Prochlorococcus marinus XMU1408: one gene and its partner. The protein of the gene in region 1 interacts with the protein of each later gene in a pairwise test. Links are inferred from orthologs where the notes say so. Each region holds a gene or a part of one and is shown in the gene's direction. Other genes may lie near its edges.

Region 1 (4,246 bases):
TAGAGCGTGCGATTCCATATTCAACAAGATAGTGAAATACCTGCATCTAGTCAGCTATACAACCAGATTTGTTTTGCTATTGCGGCTAGGCACTATCCTCCTGGTCATAGGTTGCCTAGTACCAGACAATTAGCTATGCAAACTGGATTACATCGAAACACAATAAGTAAAGTTTATAGGCAACTTGAAACTGATGGGGTAGTAGAAGCTATTGCGGGATCAGGAATTTATGTTCGAGATCAACAAAAGCAAAAAGATTTAAGAAGTGGATCTCCCTCTTTGCGAAAAAAAATCATTAAAGATGTAGACCTTGAAGTTCGCAAAAGTATTGATGAACTTTTAAATTCAGGATGCACATTACAGCAAACTAGAGAATTATTCACACGTGAAATTGACTGGAGACTAAGGTGTGGTGCTCGTTTATTAGTTAGTACTCCAAGAGAAGATATTGGAGCATCATTATTGATAGCTGAAGAGTTGGCGCCTCATCTAGACGTTCCTGTTGAAGTTGTGCCTATGGAAGAACTAGAAAGTGTTTTAGAAAATTCAAGTCAAGGCACTGTTGTTACGAGTAGATATTTCTTACAACCTCTAGAAGAATTAGCCAGGCGTCATGAAGTCAGGGCAGTAGCGGTAGATTTAAGTGATTTCCAAAAAGAGTTAACTATTTTAAAAAAGCTTCGTTCAGGAAGTTGTGTAGGAATTGTCAGTATAAGCCCAGGGATACTAAGGGCAGCAGAGGTAATATTACATAGTATGCGAGGTAATGAAATTCTTTTGATGACCGCAAATCCTGATGTGGGAAGCAGATTAATTACATTGCTAAGAACAGCAAGTCATGTCATTTGTGATAATCCTAGTCTGCCTGTGATTGAGCATACTTTGAGGCAAAATAGATCTCAATTAATGAGAATGCCCCAAATTCATTGCGCACAAAAGTATCTAAGTGACTCTACAATTGAAGAGTTGAGTAAAGAGATTGGCCTTCAAGAATAAATATTGCATTAGGAATCAATGTTTCGATCACTAAGATCTGATTTCTCAATAATCAAAGAAAGAGATCCAGCTGCTAGGAACGTTTGGGAAATTATTTTTTGTTATCCAGGCTTTCAAGCTTTGGCTATTCATAGACTTAGCCACAAACTTTGGAAATATAAGCTTCCACTTTTGCCAAGGTTACTGAGTCACATAACAAGATTTTTAACAGGTGTAGAGATTCATCCTGGTGCAAAGATTGGTAGAGGTGTTTTTATCGATCATGGGATGGGAGTAGTGATAGGAGAAACAAGTGAAATAGGAGATAGATGCTTGCTTTACCAAGGTGTAACTTTAGGAGGCACTGGAAAAGAAAGTGGAAAAAGACACCCTACCCTTGAATCAAATGTCGTTGTAGGTGCTGGAGCGAAAGTACTGGGGGGTATTCGTGTAGGAACTAACACAAGAATTGGAGCAGGATCAGTTGTTGTTAAACATGTAGAAGCAAACAGTACAGTTGTTGGGATCCCAGGAAGAGTAGTTCACCAAAGTGGAGAAAAAATCAATCCCCTAGCACATTCTGCTTTGCCAGATACAGAAGCCAATGTTCTTCGTAATCTTATGGAAAGAATTGATCAATTAGAAAGTGATATTTTAGGCTTGCAAGATCTAGTCATTAAGATACAGACGAAACGAAAAAAAGAAGATATTATATTTGGTGAATCACAGAGTCTAAGAGATAAAGAAATTATTGAATTTATAGGAGATGAAATAAACGAAACAAATAGTTAAGTTATAACTTTTAAAGACTATTTACAGCAAAAAAGGTAGTCTTTTACTCTCCAAATCAAGCAATCTAAAAGTAATAAAAAGACCGACAAAATTAAAACTTAAAATTAAAATTGAATTCTGGTAGTTAATTGAACCATTAATAATACTTAGCCTTAAAGGATCTAAAATCTGATAAATAAAATTTAAATTTGTAATCCAAGATAAAGAACCTAAACTTTCTTTTGTATACAAAATTGGAGAAGTCAGAAAAACCAACTGAAGAACAATAGGAACTAATTGAGCGATATCAGTAAAACGAACACTAATAAGGCAAACAATTACAGGGAACCAGTATATGAAAATTAAAAAATTAAAAAATGGTATCCATGAATAAATTAATAGATTACTTATTAATGATAATTTGAAGAAAAGAAATACCAAAAAAACTAATATAAATGACTGAATGAAAGTTTGTACTTGAAAAGACCATTCCTCTAAAGTATAAAAAATAGGCTTAAGATTCATATTCTTTATATTTGATGAATTATGTACAAATAAATTAGGTGAATTAGAAATTGATGAACTAATTGTATTCCATATAACTAAGCCAAATCCTAGGTATATAAAGTAAGAACTAAAATTATCTACTGAAAAAACAGTACCATAAACAACTCCTAAAGTTCCTATGGATAATAAATTAGATAAACCTAACCAAAAGCTACCAAGGGTAGTTCTAGCAAACCTTGCTCTAGACCTAGAGGTGGCTGTATACCACCAAGCCTTTCTAGTCTTAAAGGCAAATTTAAAATTATCCAATAACATTTTTACGATAATAATCATGTGTATGATAATAATTCAAAGCAGCATCTAAAGGACCATCATATGCAATTGAACCATGACTAAAAACAATACCTCTATTACAAAACTGTTTTAAAAGTTCTTCAGAATGACTTGCTAAAAACAATGTTGCTGCTGATTCCATAAATTGTTTCATTCTTTCTTCAGCGCGATCACAAAAATCGGCATCACCAGTACCAAAACCTTCATCTATTGCTAAACAATCATGCGGACTGGAAGTCAGAATTGAAAAAATTAATCTTGCAGACATACCCTCACTATAGGTTTTAATTGGTAAAGAGATATATGATCCGAGTCCTGAAAATTCTATTATTTCATTTAAGAAAGTTTCAAAACCTTTTAAGGTATGGTTTTTCAATAAATAGTGTGCTTTACAAGCATCGATTCCTGAAAGTTCTGAACTAGTTAGAAAAGTCTTTTGCAGCATCGGATAAACATCTACTAGAATTTTTATTTTTCCACTAGTAGGTAAATATATGCCAGAAATAAGTCTTAGAAAACTACTTTTACCAGAGCCATTATGACCAATCAATGCAACTCTCTCTCCTTTCATAATCTTTAAGTTAATATTATTTAAAGCAATAATATTAGTCCTATTCTTTGATTGATCTAAGGCCCCACCTGTAATATTAATAACCTTCTTTGCAACTCTCTTTGTTAAAGATCTATTCTCTAAATAATAAATAGGAATAGAAAGAGAAACACCTTTAATTTCAATTGCCGACTTAGTAAGTATATTTAACGAATCATCAGATAAAGAACTTATAAAGTCTTTTACATTTTCGTAAGAAACCTTTTCATGCGTAATATTAGCAAGAAAATTAGATACTCTAATAAATGATTTTCCCGAGAGCCAAGGAGTAATTGAATCAGGTTTATACAAATTAATCAAAGTAATACTTTTACTTATTTGTTTAGTGAATATTTCTGAAGCAGAAGTTTTATTTTGGATAATATTAATATCTTTTTCCTCTTGATTGATATCAATTGAATAAGGTTTATTTTTAACGTATAATAAGTTATAGACAATATCAGAAATTTGATAGTCTTTATTATTAACCATATCAATCCAATAATTCAAACCATCAAAATCAGCTTTCCTATTAAATAAATTTAAATATATTTTATTGATCTTAAATTCAAGAGATTTTTCATGAGCAACATACTTTGTATATTCATCTTGCCTAGATAATTCATTAGATATCTCTCTTAATGTAATTGATTCATTAGATCGTGAGAGCCAATAATTGATTCCAGATGGATCTCCAGGTCTTCCAAAATATGCTATGTATAATTTTTGCAAATCATTGGTATCAACATTGATCATAAAAAAAATTAATTATTTAATTTATACTTCTACTTTTTTTTGAGCTGGCTGAAACATAAACATCGAATAAATTACATTCCTTCTCATATTTATCATCATATCTAAGAACATATCATATCCTTCATTTTTATATTCTATCAATGGATCTTTTTGACCATATCCTCTTAAGCCAACTGATTCTCTCAATGAATCCATTGACTGTAAATGATCTCTCCAAAGAGTATCTAATTGTTGAAGTATAAAGAATCTTTCAGCTTGCCTCATTATTCCTGGATGAGTTTGCTCTACTTGAGCTTCTTTAATATCATAGGCATT
Region 2 (4,246 bases), on another replicon or contig:
AAATGATCCTTGCTGGAGTGCCAAAGACTTAGGCGAACCTCTCCCAAGCAGTCCACATGCAGTATCTGTTGCCTTACCTAGGTGGGAAGATGTAATTGCATATGAAGAGAAAGTTCCAGCCTGCTTAAATTCATTGAAAGCAATTTATCCAAGGTTTGGATTTAATCCTTTTGTTGCTGAGATTGCTCGCAAATCTTTAGCATTTCACGGAGAGTTACATCAAAGTAGTTGGCCTTTCCCAAATATAGCTTCTGCTTTAAGTGCACAAAAACATTGTCATCATGATAATTCTGAGTGTTATTCAAAAATTAAAGATTTTCTTGGAATTTCGTGTTTAATCGTTGATCAGAGGAGTACGCCATCAGCAAAAGCTTTTTGGCAACATACTGGTCTTGGATTGTCATCACGTGAGGCAGCTATTGCCCTTGGAAAAGAGAAAAAACCATCGACATCCGATGGTGGTTGCGCTCGAGCTAAACTTCTAAATCGTTTAGCAAATTTATATGAGTGTGATTCTAATTTAATTCAACTACACCGTTCAGGCATGGCTGCATTAACGTCTATCCTCTCAGCAATTAAGGATATCAAAGGAGATAGTTCAATACTTCAAATAGGTTTCCCATATGTTGATGTACTCAAACTTCCTCAAATTATTTTCCAGGGAAGCGATCTTACTCTTAAAACAAAATTAAATTATATAAAAGCACTGCTCGATAAAAAACAACCAGCAGCATTAATCATAGAGATACCTAGCAACCCTTTATTGAAATGCGTTGATCTCATATCTATTTCAAAACTAGCTAAAGATAGAAATATCCCTGTCATTGTTGACGATACAATTGGCTCTTCTATAAATGTTCATTTAACTCCTTACGCAGATGTAGTGTTTAGTTCACTTACAAAAAGTTTTGCTGGAAGAGGAGATATTCTTGCTGGCAGTACTGTCATAAGCCCTTATTCCAAATGGAAAATTGAATTAACTGAGATAATGCCTAAAGCTGCATTGTCATCGCTATCTGATTCAGATGCTATTGAGTTAGAGATAGCTAGTCGAGACGTAAAAGATCGCTTAAAAAGATTAAATATATCTTGCTTAAAGCTGAAAGAAAAATTAGAAACGAAAAAAGAAATATCAAAAGTTTTACATCCCCAGGAATGTAAAAATTTTAATTCTCTATTAAAAAAAGGAGGAGGATATGGATGTTTATTATCGTTTGAACTCAAAGGAGGGATTGAAGAATCAAAAAGAATTTATGATTCTTTGAGAGTATGCAAAGGACCTAGTTTAGGTACAAATTTTACATTAGTTTGTCCATACGTTCAGTTGGCTCATTTTAATGAATTAAAATGGGCTGAAAGTTGCGGAGTCTCTGAACATTTGTTAAGAGTTTCTGTAGGACTTGAAGATGAAGATGAATTATGGTCAAGATTCAATTCAGTAATAGAAAAAAAATAAAAAAAACACTAATAAAGGTTATATAAATAACCAATTATCGAGATTTTTATATAGATTTAGTGTATTAGTAAATCAAAGTCATTTTTTAAAATGTCCAGAATCTTTGAAGACAATAGTTTTGCTATTGGTCATACACCATTGGTCAAACTGAATTCGATCACTAAGAATGCGAAAGCTACAGTCCTTGCAAAGATAGAAGGTCGCAACCCCGCCTACAGCGTCAAATGCAGAATTGGTGCAAATATGATCTGGGATGCAGAAAAAAAAGGCTTACTTAATAAAGACAAAGTCATTATTGAGCCAACATCTGGTAATACAGGAATAGCCCTTGCTTACACAGCTGCCGCTCGTGGTTACAAACTTATCCTCACCATGCCTGAGTCCATGTCAATTGAACGTCGAAGGATGATGGCTGTCCTTGGTGCTGAGCTCATTCTTACTGAAGCAGCAAAAGGCATGCCTGGTGCCATTGCAAAAGCCAAGGAAATAGCAGATAGCGATCCTCAGAAATACTTTATGCCTGGCCAATTTGATAATCCAGCCAATCCAGAAATACATTTCAAAACGACAGGTCCTGAAATTTGGGATGATACCGATGGAAATATTGATGTTCTAGTATCTGGAGTAGGAACAGGTGGAACAATTACAGGTGTCTCTCGTTATATAAAAAAAGATAAGAATCATTCATTATTATCCGTTGCTGTTGAGCCCACGCATAGTCCAGTAATAACGCAGACTCTTAACGGAGAAGAAGTAAAACCTGGCCCTCATAAAATCCAAGGTATTGGGGCTGGATTTATTCCTAAAAACCTCGACTTATCAGTAGTCGATCAAGTTGAGCAAGTCTCGAATGATGAGTCTATAGCGATGGCACTTCGATTAGCACAAGAAGAAGGTCTATTAGTTGGCATCTCATGTGGTGCAGCAGCAGCTGTAGCTGTAAGATTGGCTGAAAAAGATGAGTTTGCAGGAAAGACAATCGTTGTAGTCCTACCTGACCTTGCTGAAAGATATATCTCATCCATAATGTTTGAGAATGTTCCGACAGGAGTTATCAAAGAACCATCATTAGCCTAATAATTTCATCGTTTAGATCATTGAATCTGGTGTTATCAACATCGCATCCCCGTAAGAAAAAAATCGATATTTATTAGCAATGGCATTATTATAAAGTTCCAACATTCGTTTACGACCTATAAGAGCGCTTACTAAAAGAAGTAAAGAACTTTTGGGGAGGTGAAAATTTGTAAGTAATCCATCAATTACGCAAAATTTAAATCCTGGCTTGATTACAAGATTCACTTTCCCCTCGTATGGTTTCAAATCACCTCTTCCTGAGAGATAAGCAGCTTCAAGAGCTCTTACACTCGTCGTACCAACAGCAAAAACTTTTCCACCCTCTTCCTTACAATTAATTATCGCTTTAACAGCCTTTTCATTAACCTCTACCCATTCACTATGTAAATGAAGCTGAGTTAGATCTTCTTTTTCTAATGGCCTAAAAGTTCCAAGACCTACATGCAAAGTAATTTGCGCAATTTTAATACCCCTAAGTTTTAAAACTTCTATGAGTTCATCACTTAGATGTAAACCGGCTGTTGGAGCAGCAATAGCACCTGGCTTCGAAGCAAATCGAGTCTGATATTTCTCTTCATGAGAATTACTTTTATCCTTATCTATGTATGGGGGTAATGGGACTTCGCCACACAAATCAAGTAAGTCTGCCATTTGCGACCTGCTTGAAAACTCACTAGGGAATTGAATAATTCTCCCGCCTGTACTCTCATCTTTATCAATAACCTGTAAACATAAAGAATTATCTAGAGACGTATTTAGCCATAATTGATCACCGCTTCTCATCCGTCTAGCTGGACGCCCCAAACAAAGCCATTGGCCATTGTCTCTCGGCTCCATGAGCAATAATTCACCTTGACCTCCTCCGGAAAATCTAATTTTTAATTTTGCCTTCAGAACACGAGTATTATTAACAACTAAAAGGTCGCCAATCCTCAATATATTTTTCAAGTCCCATATCTTTCCATGCATAAGATTTAAAGCATCATCTAGTCCATCATTGACAATCATTAATTTCGCATCATGTCTAGGCTCAATAGGTGATTGAGCAATGAAATCGTTGGGCAAATCATAATTGTATGAACTTAAAAGATTATCGTTTTGATCTAACACATTCAATCAGGTTAAAGTAAGAAGAAATCCCTTTTGGTTCGACTAGTTAAGTCTCAAGATGAAAGGCTATAAGGATTTTTTTCAATTAGATAAGCTAAGTCTTTTAGGAATAGTGCTCCATCGGCCCCATAGATCACTCTGTGATCAGCGGTGAGATTTACTTGCATCTGTTTTTTAATTGAAATCGAACCATCCTTAGAAGCAACAACTTTGGGCAAAGATGCTCCCACAGCTAAAATAGCTCCTGTACCTGGGGGTAGAATTGCATCAAATCGATCAACACCAAACATACCTAAATTAGAGAGTGTAAATGTACCGCTGCTATATTCATGAGGTTCCAATTGCTTATTCCTCGCACGCTTAACAAGATCAGCCCATTGCAGAGATAAATCAGCAAGACTAGTCTCTTCTGCATTTTGCAACACTGGAGTTATCAGTCCACCATCCTCCATTGCTACTGCTACGGCAACATTTATTTGTGAAGGGTAGGCAATTCCCTCAGAACTAAAAGCTGCATTTACCTGAGGGTGTCTAGCAAGAGTCAATCCAACTGCTTTAGCAAGTAAAGCAGTCATAGTTACTCCATTAGGTTTAACTTGTTTG

The links. Proteins that work in one complex are often made in the same cells at the same time.
Region 2: the proteins of cysE (region 1) and cysK interact in binary tests that used the Escherichia coli proteins (3 or more experiments, as listed by UniProt). The link is inferred for Prochlorococcus marinus XMU1408 from one-to-one orthologs.

What each region holds. Positions count from the first base shown.
Region 1 is NZ_QJUE01000006.1:109,268-113,513, forward strand. What follows is about bases 6-2,890. They hold cysE (serine O-acetyltransferase), read left to right. Parts: upstream 6-1,014; coding sequence 1,015-1,767; downstream 1,768-2,890. Other genes in these bases: DNJ73_RS09080 (GntR family transcriptional regulator), read left to right, coding at 7-996; DNJ73_RS09090 (ABC transporter permease), read right to left, coding at 1,789-2,568; DNJ73_RS09095 (ATP-binding cassette domain-containing protein), read right to left, coding at 2,555-2,890. In the rest of the region: more of DNJ73_RS09095, read right to left, coding at 2,891-3,931; preprotein translocase subunit SecA, read right to left, coding at 3,953-4,246.
Region 2 is NZ_QJUE01000002.1:128,946-133,191, reverse strand. What follows is about bases 655-3,539. They hold cysK (cysteine synthase A), read left to right. Parts: upstream 655-1,546; coding sequence 1,547-2,533; downstream 2,534-3,539. Other genes in these bases: queA (tRNA preQ1(34) S-adenosylmethionine ribosyltransferase-isomerase QueA), read right to left, coding at 2,546-3,539; DNJ73_RS02205 (PLP-dependent transferase), read left to right, coding at 655-1,456. In the rest of the region: more of DNJ73_RS02205, read left to right, coding at 1-654; more of queA, read right to left, coding at 3,540-3,643; DNJ73_RS02190 (dihydrolipoamide acetyltransferase family protein), read right to left, coding at 3,697-4,246.